2 regions of the Fusobacterium necrogenes genome follow, and region 2 is predicted to be linked to the other one. Evidence: riboswitches for the same ligand, from Rfam matches in the RefSeq annotation. Region 2 holds a riboswitch; the other holds the start of a gene.
What was found. A riboswitch is a leader RNA that binds a small molecule or an ion and turns the genes downstream of it on or off. The one in region 2 is predicted to bind FMN.

Region 1 (7,941 bases), 600 kb from region 2:
GTATTGCTTCTGCCTTACCTTCTGCTTCTCTAATTGCAGCTTCTTTTTTAGCTTCAGCTCTTAAAATTGCTGCCTCTTTTTCTCCTTCTGCTACTAAAATAGAAGATTTTTTTTGTCCCTCTGCTCTCAGAATAGCTTCCCTTCTCTCTCTTTCAGCTTTCATTTGCTTTTCCATGGCATCTTGTATTTCAGCAGGTGGAATAATATTTTTTAACTCCACTCTATTAATTTTTATTCCCCACGGATCTGTTGCTTCGTCTAATATAGCTCTCATTTTTGTATTAATAGTATCTCTAGAGGTAAGAGTGTGGTCTAGCTCCATTTCTCCTATTATATTTCTAAGAGTTGTAGCTGTTAGATTTTCTATAGCACTAAGAGGTTTTTCTACTCCATAAGTATAGAGTTTTGGATCTGTAATTTGAAAATATATTACAGAGTCAATCTGCATAGTAACATTATCTTTTGTAATAACTGGTTGTGGCGGAAAATCTAAAACTTGCTCTTTTAGTGAAACTTTTCTAACAATTCTATCTATAAATGGAATTAAAATATTTAGTCCAACGTCCCAAGTAGTTAGATAAGCTCCTAATCTTTCAATTACAAAAGCTTGTGATTGTGAAACGATTCTTACATGTGTAGCTAATAATATAATTATAATCAAAATTAATAAAAATATAAAAAACATTAGATCCCTCCTAATTTATTTAGATTAAATTTTTAAATATCTAAAATTTCATCTTCTAATTTAATTAAAAGCAGTTTATTTCCCTTTATTTCTTTTACTTGAGCTATTTCATCTATTTCTAATTTGTTTTTACAAATAGATTCCCAAATTTTTCCATCTAGTTTAACTATGTATATTCTTTCATTACCTCGTATTAAAATATTATCAACTTTGACGTTAGCTTTTCTGATTCTATCTACTTCTTTTCTCTTACTTTTAAGATAAACTATAGTTGTCTTTCTAATAAGTAAAAGTGAAATACCAGATATTACTATAAAAATAAAAAATTGATAATCAATGGGAAGATATGTAAAAAACATAGTTACAAAAGCTCCAATAGCAAACCAAATAGATAATAATCCAAAGCTAATACCTTCTATTATCAAAAATACTACTCCTATAAAAAACCAAGTCCACATGTTTCTCTCCTTCCATAATTTTTTATATTTTTACAGTTCTCTCTTTAAAAATAGGATTTTTTATGATCATCACTATTAAAGGAATCACCATTAATATCCAAACAATTGGTTCAGAAACTATTATTCCCATATATCCTATACTAGGTGTGAGGAAAAAAGCTACAGCTACTTTTCCAACTAACTCTATAAAACTGGAGAAAATTGGAGTTATTAAATCTCCTATTCCTTGCATAGCATTTCTCAATATGCATATAATAGCTGGGACAAAATAAAATATCGTATTTATTTTTAAATATTTTTCTGCTATATTAATTATTTCAGAAATTCTAGTTCCTGTAACTAGATATACTAACTGTGGAGAGATTGTGTAACTTAGTATCAAAATAAAAGCACACCAAACCCAAGTTATATAAAGAGCTTGCCATATTCCTATTTTTATTCTCTTATACTCCCTAGCTCCTTTATTTTGTCCACAATATGTTGCCATTGTAACACTCATCACTCCAAATGGAAGCATAAAAAACTCTGTTATCTTTCTAGCTGCTGTATGAGCTACTATTGTATTTGTTCCAAGAGCATTGATAGCTATTTGTAGAGCCAAAGTTCCAAAATATACAAGGGACATCATCATTCCCATAGAGAGACCAGAACCATAAAGTTTTTTTACGAGTTGTATATCTATTTTGAAATCCTCTTTTTTCAATCTAAGATTTGGATATTTTTTCCACATATATACTACACAAAATAGTACTGATATTCCTTGAGAGGTGACTGTTGCCCAAGCTGCTCCAACTACTCCCATTTTAAGATTAAGTATAAAATATAAATCCAAAAATATATTAAATCCACAAGCTATAACTAAAAATATAAGAGGAGCTATTGTATCTCCAATAGCTCTTAATATTCCAGCAAAAGCATTATAAAACATAGTAGCTATTATTCCCAAAAGGATAATTTTAATATATCCATAAGATTGTGAAAAAATTTCATTAGAAACATTTAATATATTAAGTATTGGTTTTAAAAATGTAACACTAAAAAAACTTATGAATAGTGCTGTTAAAAAACCTAATAAAAATGTTCCCCCTATACTTTTCCTTATATTCTTTTCATTTTTTGCTCCAAAATTTTGAGCAATAATAATAGAAAATCCATTTGTAAGTCCTGTTAGAAAACCAATAAGTAGAGTACTTATTGCTGTACTTGCCCCAACAGCTGCTAGAGTATTTTCTCCTAAAGTACTTCCCACTATCCTAGTATCTGTTAAGCTATAAAAAAGTTGAAATAAATTCCCTAGACACACTGGGATAGCAAATTTTAGCATTTGTTTTGTAGGACTACCTGTTGTTAGATCTGTCATAATTAAGTCTTCTCCTCGATTTTTAACCTCAATATTTGTAGAGCTTTATTAAATAAATACTTGTACCATTATCAATAATTATACATAGATTTTTATTTTTTATCTATCATTTTTTAGAATATTATTAACTTTCCCAAGTAATATCTAGAATTTCTCCCTTATTATCAGTAATAACTACAAGAATTTGACTGCTAAACTTTTTATCTAGCATAAAATCCCATACAGCATAGTCTTCATATTTTGGGTATATTCCTACTCTTACTAGATTTATAACCCTAAAAAGTTTCTCATCTATTGGAAGAGTTTTTTCTGTTTCTTCAGTGAGTTTTTCTATATCTTTTTTATCGAATTCTTCTATGTGCCAATCTATCCACTCTTTTGTAAGACCCCAGTCATCAAAATCCTCATTTAATTTTTCTTCTATTTTTTCTTTAAAACTAGATAAGTTTGAAATATATTCATCATACTCTAATATCCAATCTTTTTTTCCTACTACTTCCTCTAAATCCAAATCTAATTGGATATCTCTATCCTTTAAATGAATAGTAGTTTCATAATAGTCTTTATTGATATCAATCTCTCCAAAGAATCTTATCTTCATCTTCTTACTTCCTTTCTCCTTAGATTTTTTTATTATTATAGCATAACTATAATTATATAGATAGTAACTAATTAAAGAAAACTCAGAGAATTGTGAAGGAAACACTGAAAGCTTTGCTTTTTGCGTCTCAAAATTTTTTTCACATTTGGATAGTTTTCTCTTTTTGTAACGCTTCTAGTCCTTGTAAATATTTCATTAAGATATTCTGCCTCTTCTTTAGTTACTATTGACATAAGTATCCATCTAATCAATTTTCTTATTTATTTTAATTTTCCATATATACACTCATCATAAATTATGCCATTTTTATATAGATTTTTCTCTTATTCCTTCTAATTTAAATCCATTTTTTTCAATTACTCTTCTTGAGTCAATATTATCTTTAAAAGTGGTCGCCATTATTTTAATAATATCTAACTGCTCAAATGCTAATTCATAAACTTTTTCTGTTGCCTGTGTCATTATTCCTCTTCACCAATATTCAGTTGAAGGATAATAACCTAAGACCCCCTCTTTAATATAAATATCTCCTCTTTTTTCAATACTTATTGTTTCACAAATTTTTCCATCAATAACAATAGCTCTGAAGATTCCATTGCTTCCTTCATTTTTTCTACATAATCTAAATAATCTAACCACCAAATTACATCTTCAGCTTTATAAGGGTTTGGAATTCTATTTGATAAATATTTTCTATCTATTTTATTACAAATATCCTTCAATTCATACTTATACTTTTTATTCCATTTTCTTAATTCTACTTTCATATTTCTCTCCCTTTTATAATCTAATATTTCTCTTGTAACTTTCAATTTTTCTTTCTGGTAATTTTCTCTCTATATTATTTAATATACTCCAAAAATTTTTATTATCCTATGAAAATAAAAAACAGTCAGTATTTTTTAAAAATTTCTGACTGTCAAATTTAATTTAAAATTTATTGTAGCTCTATCCTACTATGACTAGGTTCTCTGAAACATTTACACTCCCTACCACGGCTTAGGGTTCTCCTCATTCAAGTTATGTAATAAATTTTATTTTTAGTCAATTTTTAATTATTTCTCCTTAGTTATCAAGTTAAATACATTCTATATTTCTATATATTTTTTATCTAAAGTTTCGACTTTTCTTCAGCTAGTTTTAATAATCTATCTCTCGTATTATATCTTTTATCAAACTCCACCGCAATCCCAACTCCAAGAGCATAATCTCTCTTTATACAGTGAGCATAATAATAATCTTTTTGATTAAATATATCCTCCTATATACATACTTTTTTGCAACCATAAGTTTATATTTTAATTTTGTCATAATAATATGTCATTTTCAGAACTTTTGAGTATTATATTGACAATTAGATTTAAAAATGTTATATTCAAATTAATAAGAATATTTTATCTTCAGGGCAGGGTGAGGTAACAATTCCCGACCGGTGGTTATAGTCCACGAGAATTTTTTAATTCTGATTTGGTGAAATTCCAAAACCGACAGTATAGTCTGGATGGAAGAAGAAAAGATATACTATTTTTTCGTTTATTTTGCCCAGAGTTTTCTGGGTTTTTTTAATAGTTATCTTTAAGTTTTCCATTAAAAATATTTAATTTTTATGGAGGTTGTTATGAATAAATATTATATTGGATTTGATGCTGGAACTCAAAGTGTTAAGGTTGCTATCTATTCATTAGAAATGGAGTGTGTAGCTGAAAAATCTTATCCTACTACTCTCAATTATCCTCAATCTGGTTGGGTAGAGATGGATGTAAATGAATATTTAGAAGCTTGTAAAAAAGGGATAAGAGATTGTGTTACACAGATGAAGGAAAAAGGCTTAAATCCAAGTGAAGTGAGAGGAATTTTTGGTGATGGAATAATCTGTGGTATTGCTGGAATAGATGAAAATGGTAAACCTATAACACCATATGTAAACTACTTAGATTCTCGTTGCCAAAAAGATGTAGAGGAGCTTTTAAGTAAAAATTTTGATATCTGGGCTAAAGAAACTGGAAATCCTACTCCTAACTGTATGTTTCCAGCTATGATAGCTAGATGGTTTTTAAAAAATACTAAATTTCTAGAAAATGGTTGTAAATTTGTTCACAATGCTCCATATATTTTGATGAACCTAGCTGGATTATCTCCTAAAGATGCTTTTATAGATTGGGGAACTATATCTGGTTGGGGACTAGGATACAATGTCTATAAAAAAGAGTGGTCAGATGAACAACTTAAAATTTTAAATATAGATAAAAAATATCTTCCTAAAATAGTAAAACCTTGGGATATAATTGGAAACCTTTCTCAAGAGATGGCAGAGTTTACAGGATTACCAGCAGGTATTCCTATCTGTGCTGGTGCTGGAGATACTATGCAATCTATGTTAGGTTGTGGGCTTTTAGAGAAAAATATGGCTGCTGATGTAGCTGGTACTTGTGCTATGTTCTGTGTATCAACTGATGGAATAAAAGAGGAGTTGAGCAAACCAGAAAATGGATTGATTTTTAATAGTGGAACTTTAGAAAACTCATATTTTTATTGGGGATTTATAAGAACAGGTGGACTTGCTCTTAGATGGTTTAGAGATAATATCTGTGATAAAGTTGGTGAGGATTCATATTTCGATAAACTTTCTAAAGCAGCAGAAAAAATTCCAACTGGAGCTAATGGAGTTTTATTTTTACCATATCTCACTAAGGGAGTTGGAGAATTAGCAAATGCCTCTGGTTGTTTTTTAAATATGGGAATGGATACTGACCAAGCTACACTATGGAGAGCTGTACTAGAAGCTATTGGATACGACTATATTGGAATCACAGATATATATAAAAAAGGTGGAGTATCCCTAGAGGAGATAACTATAACTGAGGGTGGAAGCAAAAGTAACCTTTGGAATCAAATAAAAGCTGATATGCTAAATACCAAAACTAAGACTTTTAAGAAATCTGGCGGAGCTGTAATGATGAATGTATTAACTGTGGCTTATGCTCTTGGAGATATAAAAGATTTAAAAGAGGTAATAAAAAATAATTTAGAGATTAATAAAAATTATCTTCCTCAAAAAGAAAAAACTGATTATTATAGAGAAATTTTTGAAACTAGAAAGATGCTCTTAAACTCTGAAATGAAGGAAGTTTTCAAAATTTTAGAAAAAGTAAAATAAATTTTTACTTGACAAATAAAAAAAATTATACTATACTTTAGACAATTTAATAGTTCCGGTAAGTAAGGCTACTATAGGGATATGGGTTACTGCCGCAAAATAGTGGAGACACTATGCGCTGGTTTGAACAGGCAACATCGAAACCAAGGTGTTATCTAATGTAACTTCACCGCCCTACAGAGTTGAAGCTCAAACGGTGGTAAAAAATAGTTTTTATTTTTTATATTTATTTGGATATTACTCCATACCACTGTTTGAATTGGGATGGAGTTTTTTATTTTCTTGATTTTTTAGGAGGTGCAAAATGGACGTAGAAAATAGTGGCAGTAGTATGTATTTAAAAGTTCAATATTTATCAGACATCTTTTTCTATGTCTGTTTTTAAGTTCGCCCTTGTTCTTTTAAATATATGCTACCCTGTTTAAGCTTTAAAGATATTTTAAAATTAAGGAGGATAGCAATGAAAAAATTTAAAAACATTAACAAAGCTGAAATCAACTCAAGAAATCTAAAAGATGAAGAAAACAAAAAAATAAGAGTGTACTCTTCTCTAGGAACAGAGGAGTTACTAAAAAAATTAGATACATCTTTAGAGGGAGTTACTAAGGAGCAAGCTGAAAAAAGCTTAGATATATTTGGAAAGAATATAATAACTCACGGAAAGAAAAAATCATTCTTCAAAAAAATAGTAGAGGCTTTTGTAAATCCTTTTACAGCTGTACTTTTCTGTCTAGCCCTTGTGTCTACTGTTACTGATATGATTATTCCTTGGTACAGCAACACTCCAGAAGATTTTTCTCCTATTACAGTAATCATTATCACTACTATGGTTACTATCTCTGGATTATTACGTTTTATTCAAGAGGAAAAAAGTAATAATGCTGCTGAAAGCTTATCTGCTATGATAACTACTACTACTTCAGTTAAAAGATTTGGAGAAAATAAAAAGGAGATTCCTTTAGAAGATGTAGTAATCGGAGATATAGTTTATCTTGCTGCTGGGGATATTATTCCTGCTGATTTAAGAATAATTGAATGTAAAGACTTCTTTATCAGCCAATCTTCTCTAACAGGTGAAAGTGAGCCTGTGGAGAAAAAAGCTCAAATTATACTAGATGATAAACTTGCTGTAACAGAGTTAAATAACATAGCTTTTATGGGAAGCAATGTTATCAGTGGCTCAGCTATTGGAGTTGTTATCTCTACTGGAGATAATACACTTCTTGGTTCTATATCTAAAACTTTAGTATCAGATGAAAAAATTGAATCTAGTTTTGAAAAAGGTGTCAATTCTGTTTCATGGTTACTTATCCGTTTTATGATGGTAATGGTTCCTATTGTATTCTTTGTAAATGGATTTACAAAAGGAAGCTGGGTACAAGCTCTACTATTTGCCATCTCAATAGCAGTAGGACTTACTCCAGAGATGTTACCTATGATAGTTACAACTTGTCTAGCTAAAGGTGCTGTATCTATGGCTAAAAAGAAAACTATCGTTAAAAATCTTAACTCTATTCAAAACTTTGGTTCAATGGATATCCTTTGTACAGATAAGACAGGAACTATCACTTTAGACAAGGTAGTTCTAGAGTATCATATGGACGTACATGGAAATGAAAATAATAGAGTATTACGTCATGCTTTTTTAAATAGCTGGTTTCAAACAGGATTAAAAAATCT
Region 2 (7,941 bases):
TTAGTTCTCACTACAAAATTTTCTAAATTTTTATATTCTCCATTTTCATTATATTCTTCAAGTATTTTTTCAGACACTCCCTCTCCTACATTTTTTATAGCTGCTAAGGAAAATATAATTCCAGTTTTATCTACAATAAATTTAGAAGTGGCTCTATTGACATCTGGAAGATGTAATTTCAAATTATGCACTTTAGCATCATCTACATAGTAAGCTATATCTTCAATATGTGCCATCTCTGATGTCATAAGTGCTGCATAATAATGCTTCATATAATGAGCTTTAAAATAAGCTGTCCAATAAGCTATAAGAGCATAGGCTGCTGAGTGAGATTTATTAAATCCATATCCAGCAAATTTATCTATAAGTTCAAACATCTCCTGTGCTTTCTCTTCACTATAACCATTTTCTATTGAACGAGTAATAAATTTCTCTCTATTCTCCTCCATTATTTGAACATTCTTTTTCCCCATAGCTCTTCTTAATAAATCTGCTTCTCCTAAAGAGTATCCAGCCATTATATTAGCTATCTTCATTACCTGCTCTTGATATAAAATTACCCCATAAGTTTCCTTCAATGTTTGCTCTAATGATGGATGTGGATATTTTATCTCAGTTGTTCCATTCTTACCATTGATAAAGTCATCTACCATTCCAGAGCCAAGAGGTCCAGGTCTATATAGAGCTAAAAGTGCAATGATATCTTCAAATTTATCAGGTTTTAATTTTACTAATATTTTTCTAATACCCACTGACTCCATCTGGAATACTCCAGATGTATCCCCTCTAGAAAGCAATTCATATACTTTTTTAGAATTTAGTGGAATATCCTCTAATCTAATCTCTTCTCCTAAGTCCTCTTTTATATAATCAATAGTTCTCTGTAAGTTAGTAAGATTTCTAAGCCCTAAAAAGTCCATCTTTAAAAGTCCTAAATCTTCTAGCTCTTTCATTTGATATTGAGTAGAAACTACTTTATTTTTCGTATCACAATAAAGTGGCACTGTATCAGTAAGTGGGTCCTTTGTAATTACTATCCCTGCTGCATGTACAGAGGCATGTCTTACTTTATTCTCTATCTTAGCTGAAATATCTATAACTTTTTGTATCTCTCTATCTTCTAAATACTGTTTTCTAAACTCCTCTACTCCCTCTAAAGTCTGCTTTATAGTAGCATTAAAAGGGACTAATTTCGCCACTGCATCTATTTTGCTAAGTGGAGTATTAAGTACTCTTCCTACATCACGAATAGCTGCTCTAGCTTTCATTGTTCCAAAGGTAATAATTTGTGCAACCTTATCAGCTCCATATTTTTCTATAACATAATCTATTACCTCTTGACGTCTTTCTTGGCAAATATCTATATCTATATCTGGCATAGATATTCTCTCTGGATTTAAAAATCTTTCAAAAATTAGATTATATTTTAATGGGTCTAGTTGAGTTATTCCCAAAGCATAAGCTATCAAACTTCCAGCAGCAGAACCTCTCCCTGGTCCTATTGGAATATTTTTTCTTCTGGCAAAATCTATAAAATCCCACACTACTACGAAATATCCAGCATATCCCATCTTCTCTATTATTCCAAGCTCATACTCCACTCTTTCTACTATACTTTTAGTAAGTCCATGAGAATATCTCTTAGATAATCCTAAATATACTAACTTTCTTAAAAAAGCTTCAATAGTTTTTACACAAGTAGGTATCTTATAATCTGGAAATTTAAAATGTCCAAATTCTATATCTACATTACATCTCTCTGCTATAACAATAGTATTATCTACTGCCTCTATATATTTCTCTCCAAGTTGCCCTAATACCTGCTCTCTACTTTTTAAAAATAACTCTTCAGTTTCTATTCTCATTCTCTTTTCATCAGAAAGTTTAGCTCCTGTTTGTACACAAATCAAAATATCTTGAAGTGTATGTTCTCCTTCATTTACATAGTGAGTATCATTAGTAGCTACCAATTTTAAATTATTTTGCTTAGCTATTTCATAAAGTTTTTCATTTAATTCAAATTGCTCTTTTATTCCATTCGCTTGTACTTCTATGAAGAAATTCTCTCTTCCAAAAATATCTACATACTCATCTATTGCATTAGATATTTTAACTTCACTTTCCATATCTAAAATTCTTCTAGATATCTCCCCCTGCATACAAGCTGAAAGGGCTATCAATCCTTCACTATGTTCTTTTAAAAATACTTTATCTACTCTTGGTTTATAGTAAAATCCTCTAATAAAACTCTCTGAACTTATCTTTAAAAGATTTTTATACCCTTCATTATCTCTTGCTAAAAGGATTAAATGAAAGTTTCTCCCCTCTTTATCTTCCATTCCTCTTTCACAAACATAGGCTTCCATTCCTATTATTGGCTTTATCCCTTTTTTCCTTGCTTTTTTATAAAATTCTAAGGCTCCAAAAAGATTTCCATGGTCAGTAATCGCTATAGCTTGCATTCCTAACTCTTTGGCTCTATCTAAATAATCATCTATCTTTCCTACTCCATCAAGGAGGCTATATTCAGTGTGTAAATGTAGATGTACAAAGTTTTTTATCATAATTTCTCCTCCTTTTTTCTTTTAATTATACCATAAAACCTCTCTTTACTCTTGATTTTTTTATCTTCTTATGTTAAAATGAGAAAATTTTTTAAGGAGGTTTTTTATGTTACCTAAAGGAATTATTATTGATTGTTGTTGTGTTCTCATTGGAATAAATATTGGAAGTATGATTAAAAATCATATCCCAACTCACATTAAATATTCAATGAATATTATTTTTGGTATAGCTGCCATTCTAATTGGTATTGTTTCTATGATTAAACTTAACTCTTTACCTGCTGTTATCTTAGCTCTTATTTTAGGAGCTTTACTTGGAGAAATTTTATCCTTAGATAAAAAAATTCGAAATTTTTTCCAAAATATTTTAAATAAGTTAAATTTTGATATTCCTGGAGATAAAGAGGCTTATATGCATTTTTATTTACTTGTTACAGTTACTCTTTGTGCTAGTGGAACTAATATATTTGGAGCTATTAACGAAGGAATAACTGGAGATATGACTATTTTACTTTCTAAAGCTGTTATGGATATTTTTGCCTCTGTTATCTTTGCTGCTACTTTAGGTTATCCTATGAATTTAATTGTTATTCCTCAATTTATTATCCTTACAATCATTTTTTATCTTTCACAATTTATAATTCCTTTTATTTCTCCTGATATGATGAAAGATTTTATTGCAGTGGGAGGAATTCTTACTTTTGTCTTAGGACTTAGTATTGCACAAATTAAACATATAAGTGCTATTAATCTACTTCCAGCTCTTATTCTTATTTGGCCTTGTTCAAAATTATTTAGTTTAATAATTTAAATAAAAAAGGAAAATCTATTTAGATTACTATCTAAGTATATTTTCCTTTAATTTTTTATATCTCCAAATACATGATTCTACTAAAATTTTCAAATCCTAATCCTTCATAAAATAGTATTGCACTTTCATTAAATTCATATACATTAACTTCTATCCTATTAATTCCTTTTTCTTTAGTCCAATCTAGAATAGTATCAAATAACATATTACCTATTCCCATTCCTCTATATTCCTTTTTGACTATTATGGTATCTAAAACTATCCACTCTCTATCTATTTTTAAAGGGTATGGAGTATTTTTCTTTTTTATTACTTCTGCTAATCCTAATAATTGACCTTCGCTCTCAGCTACAAATATCTCACTATTTTCATCTCTACACATATTTTCTATATGCTCTAAAGATCTTCCTATGACCTTTGCTTTTTTAAAAATATGTGGTAAATTAATTCTGTGGTATTTATCTAACTCTTCAAAAAGTAAATTCATTTTTTCAAAATCCTTTATTTTAGCCTCTCTTATTAATATATTCAAGATTTATTCCTCCATTTTTAAGTATTTCATTTATTAAAAATTCTATTATTGAAAGAGAAAATTATAAATAGTATTGTACAAATAAATAGTAAACCTTGATACCATAATAATGGAATGATATCTAATGGAGAAACTTTACCAGCTGTGAATCCTAAGAGAATTAACATTTGAGCTCCGTAGGGAATAAAGCCTTGAAAAATGCAAGAAAAAATATCTAATATAGCTGCACTTTCTCTTAGATCAACATTGTATTTTTCAGAAATTTTTTTAGCAATTGGACCATTAATTATAATAGCAACTGTATTATTAGCAACAGCTATATCAGTTAAAGCTACTAAGGTGCCTATTCCTATTTTTGCACTTTTAGGTCCAACTATAAATTTTTGAATTTGATCAATAAGCCATTGAATTCCACCAGCCTTAGTAGTCATTGTAGCAAGTCCACCTGTAAGTAGCGAGAGTAAGAAAATTTCATTCATACTTGTGAACCCATTGTAAATCTCTTTAGAAAAAGTTAAAAATGAAAAATCTCCATAAACAAATCCTATAATTCCCGATAAAATAATACCTGATGTCAACACTATAAAAACATTTATACCAATAATGGCCAATAGAAGTACAATTACATAAGGAAGAATCTTTAAAAAATTGTATGGAAGGATTTCTATATTAGGAATACTTTCCGGACGCCCAAAAATAAGAAGTAAAATGATAGTTATTATAGCAGAAGGGGCAGCTATATATAAATTAACTCTAAATTTATCTTTCATTTCAACTCCTTGAGTTTTTGTAGCGGCAATAGTTGTATCCGATATAATAGAAAGATTATCACCAAACATGGAACCACCCAAAACAGTAGCTAATATAAGTGGCATAGAAACACCACTTTTTTCAGAGAGACCTATCGCTATAGGAGTAATAGCAACGATAGAACCAACTGATGTGCCAGTAGCTGTTGAAATAAATGCAGATATAATAAATAATCCAGCAGCTATATAGTGAGAAGATACATGAGTAAGGCCGAAATGTACGGTTGCATCTACTCCTCCCATTGTTTTAGTAACAGTAGCAAAAGCTCCAGCTAAAAGATATATTATGCACATTGTAATAATATCTTGATGTCCACATCCTTGAAGGAAATTACTAAATTTTTCATTTATAGTTCCTTTAAATATTGTGAATGCTGATATTAACCCAATAAAGATAGCAATTGGAGAGGGTAATTGATAGAAAGCCATTTCTATCTTTTGAAAATGTAGGAAGATTCCCGTTCCTAAATAGATAATGACAAAAATTAATAAAGGTATTAACCCAAGAAAGCTGGATTTTTTGTTTTCCATATTTTCCTCCTGATAAATTGAAAATAATTTTACATAATAAGTGTACTTTGTTTATTAATAAAAAGCAAGTAAAGATTTTTTAATCATTTGATTAGTAAAGAAATAATTAAAAGTTTTTGTTGTATATATAGGAGTTATCTTAGAAAAATAAAAGAATATATTGAAGAATTATATTAAAAAATAATAGTTGACAAATTTATTGAATAAGATTATACTTGAACTATAATAATAAATATTTAATCTTCAGGGCAGGGTGAGTGAAAGCAATTCCCGACCGGTGGTTATAGTCCACGAGAGTTTCTTTGAAATTCTGATTTGGTGAGATTCCAAAACCGACAGTATAGTCTGGATGGAAGAAGAAAAGATATCTTTAATAAGGAATCTTATACTTTTTTACATGCCCAGAATAAGTCTGGGTTTTTTATTTGTCCTGAGAAATCAAGGAGGAAAAATGAGAGTATTACAAGGGAAATTTACAGGAAAAGAATTAAGAGTAGGAATAGTAGCAGCTAGATTTAATGAATTTATTACATCTAAACTTATTGCTGGGGCAGAGGACGCTTTATTAAGACATGAAGTAGAAGCTGATAACATAGATTTAGCTTGGGTTCCAGGAGCTTTTGAAATTCCACTTGTAGCAAAGAAAATGGCAGAATCTGGGAAATATGATGTGGTAATAACTTTAGGAGCAGTTATAAAAGGGTCTACACCACATTTTGATTATGTCTGTGCTGAGGTCTCTAAAGGAGTAGCAACAGTTAGCTTAAATAGTAATATTCCAGTAATATTTGGGGTATTGACAACTAATAGCATTGAAGAGGCTATAGAAAGAGCTGGAACAAAAGCTGGAAATAAAGGTTTTGATGCAGCTATAACAGCAATTGAAATGGTAAATTTATTAAAGGGGATGTAGTTTTATGGATGAAAAGTACATGGCAAGAGCATTAGAGTTAGCTGCTCTTGGAGAGGGAGCTGTAAATCCGAATCCTTTGGTAGGAGCTGTAGTAGTGAAAAATGGAATAATAGTAGGAGAGGGATATCATAAGAAGTATGGAGGACCCCATGCAGAAGTATTTGCTTTAGAGATGGCAGGAGAAAAAGCTGTGGGAGCAGATATTTATGTAACTTTAGAACCATGTTCACATTATGGAAAGACTCCACCATGTGCTAAAAAAATAATAGAAATGGGATTGAAGAGATGTATTATTGCATCTCTTGATCCTAATCCTTTAGTATCAGGAAGAGGAATAAAAATACTCCAAGATGCTGGAATAGAAGTAATAACAGGAGTATTAGAGCAAGAAGCAAAAGAGCTTAATAGAGTTTTTATGAAGTATATAGTAGAAAAAAAGTCATATCTTTTTTTAAAATGTGGAATAACATTAGATGGAAAAATAGCTACAAAAACTGGAGACTCAAAATGGATTACAAATGAATTAGCTAGAGAAAGAGTACAAAAACTACGAAGTAAATATATGGGGATAATGGTTGGTATTAATACAGTATTAAAAGATGACCCAAGTTTAACAGCTAGAATAGAAAATGGAAGAGATCCATATAGAATAGTAGTGGATCCAAATTTAGAGATACCATTAGGGAGTAAGATAGTAAATTTTCAAGATGGTAAAAGTATAGTTTTGACATCACAAAAAAATGTAGAAAATAAAAAAAGTAAGATACTTTTAGATAAGAAAGTAAAAGTTATTTATTTTGAAGGTAAAAATTTTAAAATATCAGAAATTTTATTAAAGACTGGAGATCTTGGAATAGATGGAATACTACTAGAGGGTGGAGGATATCTTATATCTAAAGCTTTTAAGGAGGGAGCAATAGATGGTGGAGAAATATTTATTGCACCTAAAATACTTGGAGATGAAAATGCAATACCTTTTATAAAAGGATTTTCTATGGAGAATATAGCTGATGGAATCGAATTGAAAAATGTTAAAATAAATAGTTATGGAGATAATGTATCTATGGAGTTTTATAGATAGAAAGGAGTGATTTCTTATTTTTACAGGATTAGTAGAAGAGATGGGAGAAGTTCTATCTATTGAAAGCGGAGAAAAATCTTTAAAATTAAAAATAAAGTGTAAAAAAGTCTTAGAGAAAGCAAAGCTTGGAGATAGTATTGCAACAAATGGGACATGTCTTACAGTGACAAAGTTAGGAAGTGATTATTTTACTGCTGATTGTATGTATGAAACAGTAAAAAGAACTAATCTTAAAAGGTTAACTGTAGGAGATAAAGTAAATTTGGAAAAGTCAATAACTTTAGCTACACCATTAGGAGGCCATTTAGTAACTGGAGATGTAGATTGTGAAGGAAGAGTGGTTGCAATTATTTCTGAAGGAATAGCTAAAATATATGAGATAGAGATAGAAAGAAAATATATGAAATACATAGTTGAAAAAGGAAGAGTCACTCTCGATGGAGCAAGTCTTACTGTAATGAAATTAGGAGATATGACTTTTGGAGTCTCACTTATACCTCATACTCAAGAAATGATCACGCTCGGGAAAAAAAGAGTTGGAGATTATATAAATGTCGAAACTGATTTAGTTGGAAAATATGTTGAAAGACTTTTAAAATTTCAAGATGGACCTTTTAAAGAGAATGAGGGAATTACTATGGAGTTTTTACTAAAAAATGGTTTTTAGAGGAGTGAATTGTGATGTTGGATAGAATAGAAG

Region 1: linked by a shared signal. The riboswitch ahead of DYA59_RS04885 (FGGY-family carbohydrate kinase) and the one ahead of ribH (6,7-dimethyl-8-ribityllumazine synthase) in region 2 are both predicted to bind FMN.

The regions. Positions count from the first base shown of each region.
Region 1 is NZ_UGGU01000003.1:974,057-981,997, reverse strand. It holds gene DYA59_RS04915 (SPFH domain-containing protein) at 1-685, opposite strand, end outside; gene DYA59_RS04910 (NfeD family protein) at 718-1,143, opposite strand; gene DYA59_RS04905 (MATE family efflux transporter) at 1,166-2,503, opposite strand; gene DYA59_RS04900 (DUF2004 domain-containing protein) at 2,628-3,104, opposite strand; gene DYA59_RS04895 (GNAT family N-acetyltransferase) at 3,411-3,566, opposite strand; gene DYA59_RS04890 (hypothetical protein) at 3,650-3,871, opposite strand; FMN riboswitch at 4,497-4,621, shown strand; gene DYA59_RS04885 (FGGY-family carbohydrate kinase) at 4,723-6,261, shown strand; M-box (ykoK) riboswitch at 6,309-6,470, shown strand; gene mgtA (magnesium-translocating P-type ATPase) at 6,722-7,941, shown strand, end outside.
Region 2 is NZ_UGGU01000003.1:1,571,551-1,579,491, reverse strand. It holds gene DYA59_RS07405 (DNA polymerase III subunit alpha) at 1-2,564, opposite strand, end outside; gene DYA59_RS07400 (DUF554 domain-containing protein) at 2,671-3,375, shown strand; gene DYA59_RS07395 (GNAT family N-acetyltransferase) at 3,431-3,907, opposite strand; gene DYA59_RS07390 (Na+/H+ antiporter NhaC family protein) at 3,934-5,247, opposite strand; FMN riboswitch at 5,483-5,612, shown strand; gene ribH (6,7-dimethyl-8-ribityllumazine synthase) at 5,699-6,160, shown strand; gene ribD (bifunctional diaminohydroxyphosphoribosylaminopyrimidine deaminase/5-amino-6-(5-phosphoribosylamino)uracil reductase RibD) at 6,165-7,241, shown strand; gene DYA59_RS07375 (riboflavin synthase) at 7,258-7,908, shown strand; gene ribA (GTP cyclohydrolase II) at 7,923-7,941, shown strand, end outside.